3 regions of the Serratia sp. PL7 genome follow, and region 3 is predicted to be linked to each of the others. Evidence: riboswitches for the same ligand, from Rfam matches in the RefSeq annotation. Region 3 holds a riboswitch; each other region holds the start of a gene.
The links. Region 3 has a riboswitch for manganese ahead of mntP (manganese efflux pump MntP). Riboswitches for the same ligand answer to the same signal wherever they lie in the genome.

Region 1 (4,366 bases), on a different contig from region 3:
TCCAGAATGCCGTCCAGTAACCCGCGCCAGCCGGCGTGTACCGCCGCGATAGCGCCACCGTCGCGGCGGCTGAACAGCACCGGCAGACAGTCCGCCGTCAGTACGCTGATCAGAATGCCGGGCTGGCGAGTGTAGAAACCATCGGCCTCGCCGCACGCCTGCGCCGGTTGCAGCACGTCGACGATGCGGGTGCCGTGTACCTGCTTTTTTTCCGGCAGCGTGGCGCTGTAGGGCAGTAGATGCCCTGGCAGCAGCGCGAGTTTGCTGCCGAAGCCGTGCTGAATGTGAGGCACCGCATCGAGCAGCGCGGAACGATCGCTCATAAGTTATGTTCACCTGCGTGAGAAAACAGACTCTCAGTGTAGCCAGCTTTTTCCCCGCTTGGCCAGGTGTTGTTGGCGGCGAAAGCGAGTGGGGATGCGCCTTGCATCAAACCGGCGCCTTCTTTAGACTAGCCGCGCCCTGTCTCTCTGGAAGCCCATTCATGTCTTATCAATGTCCCCTGTGTCATCAATCGCTGCATTTTTCATCACAACACTGGCGTTGTGGCGGCAATCATCAGTTCGATCAGGCCAAAGAGGGCTACGTCAATCTGCTGCCGGTACAGCACAAGCGATCGAAGCAGCCGGGAGACAGCGCGGAAATGATGCAGGCGCGGCGAGCGTTTCTCGACGGTGGATATTATCAGCCGTTGCAAGAGCAGGTGGCCGAGTGGCTGGATTTGGCGCTGGCGGCCGATGCTGGCGCGTTGTTGGACATAGGCTGTGGGGAAGGGTATTACACTGCCGCGGTGGCCGCCAGGCTGGCCCAGGAGCGCAATATGGCGGTCAATGGGCTGGATGTCGCCAAGGTGGCGATCCGCTACGCCGCTAAACGTTATCCGGCGGTCTCGTTCTGCGTCGCTTCCAGTCACCGTTTGCCGTTCGCCGATGGTGCGTTGGATGCGGTCTTGCGCATTTATGCACCTTGCAAGGCGGAGGAGCTGGCACGGGTAGTGAAGCCGGGCGGCGTGGTGCTGACGGTGTCGCCGGGCCCGCGTCATCTGTACCAGCTGAAAGAGCAGGTGTACCAGCAGGTGCAGCTGCATGCCGAACAGGATGAACAGTTCGCCGGATTCGACTGCGAGCGCAAAGAGGCGCTGGCCTATACGATGACCCTACCGGGCACGCAGGCCGCCAATCTGCTGCAGATGACGCCGTTCGCCTGGCGCGCCACGCCGGAGGTGCAACAGCGGTTGGCCGAGAGCGGCGAGTTTGTGTGCGAGACGGACTTCGTGCTGGCGTTGTACCGACGTCGCGCTTAAGGGGCCTTGAACTCAAAAACAAAAAAACCTGCCGCGGCAGGTTTTTTTCAAAGCGAGCGCTTCAGGCCAGGTAGCCGAGGTGCTCCAGCAGAATGTTGACGCCGATACCGATCAGCACCACGCCGCCGAGGATTTCGGCGCGCTTGCCCAGCAGCGGGCCGATAAAGCGGCCGATCATCATGCCTAGCGTCGCCATGATCATGGTGGCGCAGCCGATGGCCATCGCGGTATGCACGATGTTCACCTGCAGGAAAGCCAGACCGACGCCGATGGCCATCGCGTCGAGGCTGGTGGCGATGGCGGTGGCGACCAGCAACCAGAAACCATGACGTTTGACCTTCTCTTCTTCATCGGGCTTGTTACGTACCCCTTCGACGATCATGCGCATGCCGAGAATGAACAGCAGCGAGAAGGCGACCCAGTGGTCCCATTCCATGATGTATTGACTGGCGAACAGGCCGATGGCCCAACCGATGAGCGGGGTGATCGCTTCGACCACGCCGAAGATCAGGCCGGTGCGGATCGCTTCGCGGAAACGGGGTTGATGCAAGCTGGCACCTTTGCCGATCGACGCGGCGAAAGCATCCATGGACATGCCAAAAGCGAGAATAAGCGTTGCTGAAAGGTTCATGTGAAATAGCCTCGGCCGGGTGGCTCCATATACACGTAACCCACCCCCAACCAAACGACGGAGTTACGTGTCTATGGTCTCGCCAACCTTACCTGGCTGCCCGCACCACGTTTCTTACGGCGAAACGAGTATGTTGATACGGGCGTTTCTGGCTTTTTATTCTCCAGAAACCGGCTACTCCCCAATGACGGCGCAACCATATCATATTATTTCCGCCACGGACAACCTTATTCTATGGCAATGTTTGTTCTTAATTGAGACTCGTTTTCATTAATCTAATTTCATGCGGGAATATAATGTAGCCAGGGGTAACAATGTTGCAGAAATAATAGTCAGAAAGGAGATTGCGCTGCCGATTAATTACCCACAAGCAGCGCAAGGTTTGAGCTAAAATAACGTTAATTTTTCTTTATTTATTGATTATCAACAAAAAAGTGGTAAATCTTCTCCAGGTCGTCCAGGTGGGTCACCTGAACCAACAGCCGGCGCTGTTCCAGGTCGACGGCCAGAATGCCGTCCTCCGATAAATTCATGGCTTTAATGCGGTTATATTCGACAAACACATTGGCGAAGAAAAAACCGTGCGCTTTAAACACCATCTTGGGAGCGCGAATATAAGAAATATAGATGGCGAGCAACGCCAAAGAAATAAGCAGATAGGTGGTTAATACCGCACCGTTGTCGGTGACATTGCGGTAAATCAGAATGGCGATCAGGCCGACGAAAATCAGGCTGTCGAGGCGGTGGCGGCGTTTAAGCGGTACTTTGAGCCGCGTTTTACCTTTCAGCAGATCCATGCCGAATTCGTCGTACAGCGAATACAGCAACAGCAGGGCGATAAACAGCATCAGTACGGCGTCGGTCAGTGACATCTCTTGCTCCATAAAAAAGCCGGGGGTTGCCCCCCGGCCGTTTCGAACGATTACAGGCCCAGCAGGCCAATCCAATAGCCAAAGATACCGATGACGAAGAAGCCGATGATGATCCACAGCGCGTTGACTTTCTTGCGCAGCAGCCACATACAGGCGAAGGTCAGCAGCAACGGCACCAGGCCCGGCATCAGCTGGTCGAGGATGGTCTGCACCGTGGTGACGTTGGTATGCCCGGTCTGGTCGGTTATCTTGGACACCACTAGCGGGATATTCACGTGCGTCCACTTGTTGACCAGCGCCCCCATGACAAACAGGCCGAGAATGGACGCTCCTTCCGTCAGTTTCTGCAGGAAGCCGCCGCCCATGTCGTTGACGATATCGACCCCTTTACGGTAACCGTAGGCCACGCCGTAGTAGCGGGTCAGCAGGCGCACCAGGTTGAACAGCACGAAGAACAGGATCGGTCCAAGCAGGCTGCCGCTCATGGCGATGCCCGCCCCAAGCGCGGCGAACACCGGTCGCACGGTGCCCCAGAAGATCGGGTCACCGACGCCCGCTAAAGGCCCCATCAAACCGACCTTGATGCCGTTGATTGCGGCGTCATCGATCGGCGCGCCGTTGGCGCGTTGCTCTTCCATCGCCATGGTCACACCGAGCACCGGCGCCGCCACGTAAGGGTGGGTGTTGAAGAACTCCAGGTGACGCTTGATCGCCTGTTTGCGATCGTCATTGTTTTCCGGATACAGGCGGCGGATCACCGGCACCATCGAGAAGCAAAAACCCAGCGCCTGCATGCGTTCGAAGTTCCATGAACCCTGGAACAGGTTCGAACGCAGGAATACGCCGCGAATATCGGCCGGCGTGAGTTTCTTTTGAGCAGTTGTATCAACCATTTCTCTCACCTATTCCTAGTCGAGTTCGTTATCGAGATCGTTCGCGTTAGCCGGGCCGGCCTGTACAACTTGAGACTTGTTGTATTTCGGGCTGAGCTGGATATACAGCACGGCCATCACCACGCCAATGACGCCGAGCGCCACCAGGTTGAAGTTGGTGAAGGCAGCGGTAACGAAACCGAGATAGAAGAACGGCATCAGGTAGCCGGCGCGCATCATGTTAATCACCATTGCGTAACCGACCACGACGATCATGCCGCCGGCGATGTTCAGGCCGCTGGTGACCACTTCCGGGATCGAGTTGAGCAGGGCGTGTACCCCGGCGGTGCCGACCGAGATGGCGACAATGACCGCCGGGATGGCGATACGCATCGCCTGCAGCAGCAGGGCGCCGACATGGATCCAGCTAATGGCGCGCAGGCTGCCGCGCTCCGCCGCGCTGTCTGCTGCGTGCTGGAACGCCACGGTGAGGGTACGCACGATGATGGTCAACACCTGGCCGGCCGCCGCCAGCGGAATGGCCAGGGCGATACCGGCGCCGACGCTTTGCCCGCCGGCGATGACCAGAATGGTCGAGATGATGGACGCCAGGGCAGCATCCGGCGCGACGGCCGCACCGATGTTCATCCAGCCCAGGGCGATCATTTCCAGCGTACCGCCGATGATG
Region 2 (4,366 bases), on a different contig from region 3:
TGAAACCAATTTGTACGACACTGCCAACAGCCTGTTTCAGTTTAACCGTTCACTGGCACTCAACCCTTTGACCCCGGTAGCGATCCTCCGCTTATTCAACCAGTGCCCATTTGAGCCGTTGAGGCAAGAGGTTGCCCAGAATCCAGCCCTGCCTGCATCCTAGATGAACAAAGTGGTGAAATTCGCTACCCAGCAGTTGAAGAAGCGAAAGTAACGAACCTGCTGCTCCCGACAGGCTCAATCAGCAAATTAAGGATATAGAATGTCGAAGTTAATTTATTATGTTGCAGCATCTATGGATGGCTACATTGCCACCCAGGATCATGAGCTTGACTGGCTGACTAATTTTATCTTAGGCGATGATGCTACACCTTATGATGACTTCTACCAGAGTATTGGCGCGGTGATTATGGGAGGAAAAACATACAGCTGGATAATGGAAAATGCCCATGGCGACTGGCCTTATAAAGATGTTCCGGCGTTCATTTTGACAAGTCAGGATCTGGCAATACCGCAAGGCACAGGCATAAGTAAAGTGAGTGGGAATGCTAATGATATTGCCAGGCATGCAAAACTGGCGGCAAAAGGTAAGGATGTTTGGGTTGTTGGAGGAGGTAAGTCCGCTGCATTTTTCGCCGATGCTGGGGAGTTAGACCAATTATATATCACAACCATTCCCGTATTCCTGGGGGAAGGGATCAAGATCCTACCCGTCAACCGTAGTGTGGTTGTGACACCAGTGACGAACAGATTTTTACAAAGTGGTGCGCTAGAAACCGTGTTATCTATAAGAAAATAGTGACGCTTAGTCACCATGCAGGATGGTTATAGTGGAGCGCCATCCTGCAGTTTACGTTTGTCAGTATAATTTATCGCCGTGAGGCTATTGATACCGTTAGCGGCTCAATAATATTGAGGCGAGAATATAAGCGAAATAAAAAGCCCCATTAATAAATAACATCCACACTTTCAGCTTTTTGTTTCTGGCATTGATCCACAGCCAAAATGCCGATGAAAGCGTAATAAATACCCCGATCAACACTTCATGCCGGGGCTGCCATGGCGTCAATAATATACCGATGGCGGGTAATATCGTGCCTTGGAAAACCATTGCGCCGGTAATATTGCCTAATGCCAGGGTATCCTTTCCTTTACGTATCCACAGAATGCTGTTCACCTTCTCTGGCAATTCGGTAGCTATAGGAATGATAATCAATGACAGCAATAACACCGAGATGCCAAGCTTTTCCGATACTGCGGCAACACCGTCTATAAAACCTAAAGCCCCTGCTACCAATACGCCCAAACCCATTAAGGTTTGCAGGATGATGGTAAATAGCGTGGTGGGCAACCCCACTCGGGATAAGAACATGACGTTATCTGCCGCAGTTCCATTGCCTTCAGCCACTAGTTTTTTCGAAGCGTGTAAGGTTTTTACAATATAGGTGACATAGAGCAAGACTAACAAAACGCTGACACCCATCCTGGCGACTTTCATTTCCACAGGAATGAACAAGGCGATTGCGGCTAACACAAAAGCCATCAGGAAGAAACGCGTATCCCGTATAAACCCCGTAGGCTCTGGGGTGATTGACCCGTTAACCCCCCGCCGTCTTACCACGGCCAGCGCCATCAAAAAGATCGACAGCGTAGACAGCATCAGCGGCGCGCCCAATATCGCCCCTACGCCAATCTCTTCGTTAACATTAGCCGCTGACGTACCGGCAACCAGGGCCAAAATGGGCACCATGGTTTCAGGTAAGGCGGTGCCAATGGCGGCAAAAAGCGAACCGGTTACCCCTTCAGAGATCTTCAACCTTTCGCCAAGGTGCTCCAGGGCATTGGTGAAAATTTCGGAGGCAATCAATATGACGACTAAAGATATTGCGAGTTGGAAAAATGACAGCGTCATCCTTTAGCCCTCAATTCGCCAGGCTTTTGGGTGAGGTTAGTTGAGGGTAAAGCAGCAAAAAGAGACATAATGGAAATACCGACTGGACGTAGCAAACCATGGTGTAATATTCCTCGTCCAATCCAAAAGAAATATTACCCCTATGGTCTCGCCAATCTGATAGACGGATGTGCCACAGCAAATTGCTGAGTATGTTGACACATCCTCCTTCATGATGAAGGAAGGCTACTCCCCAAATGAGTGGGGCAAGCTTAGTCGAACTGTCATGGCGCTGTCAAAGTCAATTACTCTGCCGGCCTTTCACCAGGCGCAGCGTTTGATAAATCGTCATCAACCGCTGGACTAATTGCGTGTGGTTATTGGAGCGAATACGCTCGGGTAACTCGTTTAACCATGCAGACAGCTGCACCAGGCCATAGCCATTTAGCGCCTCGGCTAACATTTCCACCCGCTCAATCCCGCGCCCTCCTTGATGCCGGATCCCCTGCTGTAACCACTGAGCCAGTAACGTTTCGGTGTCTGCCAACGCTTGTTGCATGCCTGAGCGCTGTTGCAGATCGGCCTGGCGCTCCATCGGGAAAGGCTCAGCCTCATCGGCACACAGCGAGAAAATCTGGGTGTCACTGGCGACGGCTAACGGCTCGATAATCAGTTTGCCTGACGCGATCTTCACCCTGCCTGAAATCAACCGCGGCGGAGTTGCTGGCGTGAGCATTGCCCTGGCCAATACCTCGATAGCCTGAGGGGCAGCACTATCGTAATTTAGTGACACTGTCACCAAATTATCATTACCCGCCTCTCCGCTTAAGAGTTCAAGCTGCAAGCACTGCAAGGCCGGGTCCCAGCACCAGTCGAGCACCTCGCTAACCGGTAAAATATGCAGCTGTTCGATCGGCTGTCTCGGGCGTACAAAATCCGGCAATGCCTGCTGGAGATGACGCTTCAGCGCTGCCGCATCAGGCTGCCTGAGCGGTTCCCCCAGCAGCTCCCACGCACGGGCAGAGAGCGGCAATACGCTGGTATATTGCTTACCGCTGGCAATGTCCAACGCTCCGTTTGCCCGGCGTTTGGCGGCATTGGTGATCACCTGGCAGGCCGCCAGTTTTTTTACCGGGTGGCCGGCAATCCTGCGGCTGCCTATCGGCGTCGCCACGCCTTGTGGATCGCTATTTCTAGGCCACTGGCGTTCGATCACCATCAGCGCTTGGGAGTCCGGGTCGGTATAGATCAGATCCACCCCTTCCTGCTGCTCGTCTGCCCAATAACGCGCACCGAGTGAAACCAGTTTCAGATGTTCCAGCTGGATCTCACCTTTGACGCCCAGGCCAAGAATTTCAGCCGCCGGAAGGCGTGGTAAGGTCTGCTGCTGCGCCTGTTGGTCCATGCACCTGGCCGCGACCAACCGGGCGGAAAGCCCGCTGATGCGCTGCAAGAATTCGACCGGATGATAGCGGCTTGAACGATTATGTTGATCGGCCATCCCTTGCTGAATATCCGCCAGGCTTTCGCTAATCCAGCGCCACTGAAGCTGCTGGGCATGGCGACTCACTTCTGCCATCAGGGGTTTGATGGCCGTCTCAGGCTGGCTGCTGCCGTCCGACCACAGCTTGAGCAGCAATTTATCCAACGACGTTTGTAATAACACTGCTTCTGATTGGTCGAATAAGGCGTTTGCCTTCGCCTGTTCGCCGTCAGGCAAACTGATTTGCAGCGTTAACTGCTCAAAGTCTGGCTGGCTGAGTTCGGCCTGCTCAAAACCCCAGACCGCCATCACAATATGTTCGCAAATCGTCTCCTGAATACAGTCACAGCGTGCATGAGCTAGGCTGCTGCGGGAGAAAAATCGCACGTCACACATCGGTAAACGCGCTGACGGAGTGGCTTGCGCCCCGCTGCCTTTGCTCAATTGCACCACTACGCTGCTCTGGATCAGCTTTTTAGCCCGGCTAATAACCGAGACCGGGACATCGCCAAGCTGTTCACTAAATTTGGCTGGGGACCAAGCCGGTGCAGGTTCTTGCGGCTGAGCATCGTCAGCTTCTGGGGGCACCCCAGGGGCATGTAACGCCTGATAGGCCAGGACCAGCGTAACCCGATGGCGGCACATGCTGCTGGCCGGGCAGCTACAAGCCGCATCCCGCAAGGTTTTGCCTGGCGGAAAAGTGACTTGGTTGCCGTCGCCGAACTTGGCATCAATACAGCCGTCATCACGCTCTGTCACTTCAGGCAGTTTTCCTTCGGCAACCTCTTTCTGTGCACGCTTAACGAAGCCCGCGTTGCTTAACGCCATTAGGGCTTCCGGCGTGAGTTCGAGTAAATCGGAACGTTGAGTCATCCTTGCACCTTTTCTGCCAGCCAGGCCGCCAGTTCGCCGGGCGTCATGGCGCCAATTTGTGCGCCGACCGCGACCAGCCGGTTAGCCATGTCACGATCGTATTGTGGGTTGGCCTGGTG
Region 3 (4,366 bases):
TACCGCTTCTCTGCCGATCCTTATCTTAGTGCCTCAAGCAGTAACGACTCTAGTTTGTCTATGTAACGCCTACGGGCGGTTTAAACAATCCAAAGGAAATACTCAAGATGGCAAAGATCAAAGGTCAAGTTAAGTGGTTCAACGAGTCTAAAGGTTTCGGTTTCATCACCCCGGCTGACGGCAGCAAAGACGTATTCGTACACTTCTCTGCAATCCAGGGTAACGGCTTCAAAACCCTGGCTGAAGGCCAGAACGTTGAGTTCGAAATTCAAGATGGCCAGAAAGGCCCATCTGCAGTAAACGTTACTGCAATCTAATCAGCGTCAGCTGAACAAAAAACCCGCCTTAGTGCGGGTTTTTTCGTTTCTGGCATCGGTGAATGTCACCCGGTGATGATGATGCCGGAATACTGATTACGGCCTTTAATCCCCGGATGGTTGGGATCTTGCGCTCGGCGATGGCTGTTGCGGCGATAACTGGTGTATTTAAAGCGCTGCGGCTGCCGTGGGTCGCTGTTGAGCGTGCAGATGGTGCAAGAGCCTGCGTGATCGACCGCGGCGAATCCCAAGGCATTGAGCTTGTTTACGGCGATGGCTGCCAGATCCAGATGGCGGCAGGTCGGGCTGATCAGCTCTGCTGGCAAGGGCAGCGTCCGTTGAAACTGTTCGACCAGCTCCTGGTTAACCTGATAGCAGCAAGCGCCCGCAGCGGGGCCGATGGAGGCCACCCAGTTGGCGGTATCGTCCCCCTGGCCGATGCGTTTGGCCATTTGCTCCAAAATGCCATCCAGCAGGCCGCGCCAGCCCGCATGTACCGCAGCAATGGCGCGACCGTCTTTACGGCTGAAAATCACCGGCAGGCAGTCTGCGGTTAATACGCTGATCAAGATCCCTGGTTCACGGGTAAAGAAGCCATCGGCTTCACCGCATTGCTGGCCCGCCTGATGGATATCGACTATGCGAATACCGTGTACCTGTTTTTTCTCAGGCAGCGTATTGCGAAAGGGTTGTAACGGCGTTGGCAGAAGGGCACCTTTATTGCCAAAGCCATGAGCGATGCCAGGAACGCCGCTGAGCAGCGGGGAATAGTCGGTCATAGAACGTCTTTGCCTGTGGCTGAGAGGAGATATCCAGTGTAGCCAGCTTTTGGATTACTTGGCTAGTGGCAGATGGGCATCCGCCTTGCATCGTACACCAGCCTTCTTTAGACTACCCGCGCCATCTCTCTCTGGGATCTCATCCATGTCTTATCAGTGCCCCCTGTGCTTCCAACCGCTTGATTTCGCAAACCAACAGTGGCGTTGCGAAAATAACCATCAATTCGACCGTGCCAAAGAAGGGTACGTCAACTTAATGCCGGTGCAACACAAGCGTTCTAAACAGCCGGGTGACAGTGCCGAGATGATGCAGGCCCGCCGCGCATTTCTTGACGGCGGCTACTACCAGCCGTTGCAACAGCGGGTGGCCGAACTGTTAGCCAACACCTTGCCTATTGAACCACAGGCACTGCTGGATATTGGTTGTGGTGAAGGCTATTACACGGCCGCCGTGGCTGCAAGCTTGTCTCAGGAGCGGATTGTGGCGGTGTATGGCCTGGATGTCGCCAAGGTGGCGATTCGCTCGGCGGCCAAACGCTACCCGGCGGTCTCTTTCTGCGTGGCTTCCAGCCATCGCCTACCGTTTGCCGACGCGTCGCTCGATGCGGTGTTACGTATCTATGCACCCTGTAAAGCCGAGGAATTGGCGCGGGTAGTCAAGCCGGGTGGGGTGGTTGTGACGGTGTCACCGGGGCCGCGTCACCTTTATCAGCTAAAACAGCAGGTTTATCAGGAGGTTCAATTGCATGCGGAGCATGATGAGCAGCTTGAGGGCTTCAGCTGTGATTTGGCCGAGTCACTGGCTTATCCGATGGCGCTGCCGGGTGAGCAGGCTGCCAATCTGTTGCAGATGACGCCGTTTGCCTGGCGCGCTTCGCCGGAGGTGCAGCAAGGTTTGCTAGACATGGCGACCTTTGCCTGTGAGACGGATTTCGCTATCCGCTTATACCGCCGGGTCGCCCCTCACCCCAACCCTCTCCCATAGGGCGAGGGAGCTGGCCAGAGTAGCTTCGAAAACTAGGGTGTAAAAGCAAGAAAGTTGAGGTATTACGCAAAAAGATCAACGAACTCGATCGGTTCCCTCTCCTTGGGGAGAGGGTGAGGGAGTATGCTTCGTCGCCAGAGATTAAGCCAGGTAGCCCAAGTGCTCCAGCAGGATATTAAAGCCAATCCCGATCAACACCACGCCGCCAAGAATTTCCGCGCGCTTGCCCAACAGCGGGCCGATAAACCGGCCAACCATCATCCCCAGCGTGGCCATGATCATGGTCGCCATACCTATCGCCATCGCGGTATGCAGGATATTAACCTGCAGGAATGCCAGACCTACGCCGATTGCCATCGCATCCAGACTGGTGGCAATGGCCGTAGCAACCAGCACCCAAAAACCATGACGATTGACTTTCTCTTCTTCCGGTTTGTTTTTCACCCCTTCAACGATCATGCGTGTGCCAAGGATAAACAGCAGGCTAAAGGCGACCCAGTGATCCCATTCCATGATGTATTGGCTGGCAAACAGACCTATGCCCCAGCCGATCAGCGGGGTAATGGCTTCAATGATGCCAAAGATCAGACCGGTACGGATAGCTTCGCGAAAACGCGGTTGATGCAGAGTGGCACCTTTGCCGATCGACGCGGCAAACGCGTCCATAGACATGCCAAAAGCCAGGATAAGAGTTGCGGAAAGGTTCATTGAAATAGTCTCGGCCGGGTGGCTCCATATACACGTAACCCACCCCCAACCTTACGACGGAGTTACGTGCCTATGGTCTCGCCAACCTACCTGGCTGCCCGCACCACGTTTCGCTGACGAAACGAGTATGTTGATACGGGCGTTTCTGGTTATGACTCCCCAGAAACCGGCTACTCCCCAATGACGGCGCAACCATACCATAATATTTTTGCTGCGGACAACGTTTAATTTCACTGGGTATTGGGTGAAATTGAGACTTATTTTCATTAGCGTGTTTATTGAGGGGAATAATGGCGATAGTTGCATCAAAGGTGTGGAAATAATAAGCAGAAAAAACACCAGCCATGCTGATTAATTACCCAAAAAAATTATTGTCAATTAATCAGTATGGAGTGGGGTTGTTTAACTCATTTATTTTCAAGGAAAAAATTATAGATTTTTTCCAGGTCATCCAGGTGCGTAACCTGGATTAATAACCGACGCTGTTCTAAGTCGATAACCAGAATGCCATCTTCGGATAAATTCATGGATTTGATGCGTCGATAGTCAATAAACGCATTTGCATAGAAGAAGCCGGTGGCTTTAAACAACATCTTGGGCCAACGGATATAGGAGATATATACCGCAATCAACGCCAGGGAAATTAGCAGGTAGGTGGTTATCGGCGCTCCCTGCTCGACCAGGTTGCGGTAGAGCAGAATAGCAATCAGACCGACGAAAATCAGGCAGTCCAGACGGTTACCCCGCTTGAGCTGCACCTTTAACAGCGTTTTGCCTTTCAGCAGGTTCATGCCGAACTCGTCATACAGCGCATACGCCAGCATCAGCAGAATAAAAATCAGTATTACGCCATCGGTCAGCGACATCTCACCACTCCATAAATAAAAAAACCGGGGGTTGCCCCCCGGCTATCAATTGCTATTACAGACCTAACAGACCAATCCAATAACCGAAGATACCGATGGCGAAGAAGCCGATGATGATCCACAGCGCGTTGACCTTCCGGCGCAGCAACCACATACAACCGAAGGTCAGCAGCAGCGGTACCAAGCCAGGCATCAGCTGATCAAGGATGGTTTGTACCGTGGTTACGTGGGTTTGCCCGGTTTGGTCGGTAATTTTCGACACCACCAGCGGGATATTGACGTGCGTCCACTTGTTAACCAGGGCCCCCATGACAAACAGGCCGAGGATGGACGCCCCTTCCGTCAGTTTTTGCAGGAAACCACCGCCCATATCGCTAACGATATCGACCCCTTTGCGATAGCCGTAGGCGACACCGTAGTAACGAACCAACAGGCGCACCAGGTTAAACATCACGAAGAACAATAGTGGGCCGAGCAGGCTGCCACTCATGGCAATACCCGCACCCAATGCGGCAAATACCGGGCGAACGGTACCCCAGAATATCGGGTCACCTACGCCGGCCAGTGGCCCCATCAGACCTACTTTGATGCCGTTGATGGCCGCATCGTCGATCGGTGCGCCGTTGGCACGCTGTTCTTCCATCGCCATGGTAACGCCAAGGATTGGCGCTGCGACGAACGGTTGCGTATTGAAGAACTCAAGATGGCGTT

Region 1: linked by a shared signal. The riboswitch ahead of mntP (manganese efflux pump MntP) and the one ahead of mntP (manganese efflux pump MntP) in region 3 are both predicted to bind manganese.
Region 2: linked by a shared signal. The riboswitch ahead of N6G83_RS51430 (sodium:calcium antiporter) and the one ahead of mntP (manganese efflux pump MntP) in region 3 are both predicted to bind manganese.

Annotation. Positions count from the first base shown of each region.
Region 1 covers NZ_CAMFLB010000001.1:800,496-804,861, forward strand. Annotated here, with positions in the region: gene pgeF (peptidoglycan editing factor PgeF) at 1-323, opposite strand, end outside; gene rlmA (23S rRNA (guanine(745)-N(1))-methyltransferase) at 485-1,303, shown strand; gene mntP (manganese efflux pump MntP) at 1,365-1,934, opposite strand; yybP-ykoY riboswitch at 1,942-2,129, opposite strand; gene N6G83_RS03810 (DUF986 family protein) at 2,348-2,806, opposite strand; gene N6G83_RS03815 (PTS mannose transporter subunit IID) at 2,857-3,699, opposite strand; gene N6G83_RS03820 (PTS mannose/fructose/sorbose transporter subunit IIC) at 3,715-4,366, opposite strand, start outside.
Region 2 covers NZ_CAMFLB010000041.1:26,520-30,885, reverse strand. Annotated here, with positions in the region: gene N6G83_RS51440 (hypothetical protein) at 1-163, shown strand, start outside; gene N6G83_RS51435 (dihydrofolate reductase family protein) at 263-799, shown strand; gene N6G83_RS51430 (sodium:calcium antiporter) at 896-1,912, opposite strand; yybP-ykoY riboswitch at 2,033-2,159, opposite strand; gene N6G83_RS51425 (SWIM zinc finger family protein) at 2,193-4,247, opposite strand; gene N6G83_RS51420 (VWA domain-containing protein) at 4,244-4,366, opposite strand, start outside.
Region 3 covers NZ_CAMFLB010000008.1:221,779-226,144, reverse strand. Annotated here, with positions in the region: gene N6G83_RS28740 (DUF2627 domain-containing protein) at 1-66, shown strand, start outside; gene cspE (transcription antiterminator/RNA stability regulator CspE) at 108-317, shown strand; gene N6G83_RS28730 (polyphenol oxidase family protein) at 383-1,096, opposite strand; gene rlmA (23S rRNA (guanine(745)-N(1))-methyltransferase) at 1,242-2,081, shown strand; gene mntP (manganese efflux pump MntP) at 2,223-2,789, opposite strand; yybP-ykoY riboswitch at 2,800-2,980, opposite strand; gene N6G83_RS28715 (DUF986 family protein) at 3,197-3,655, opposite strand; gene N6G83_RS28710 (PTS mannose transporter subunit IID) at 3,711-4,366, opposite strand, start outside.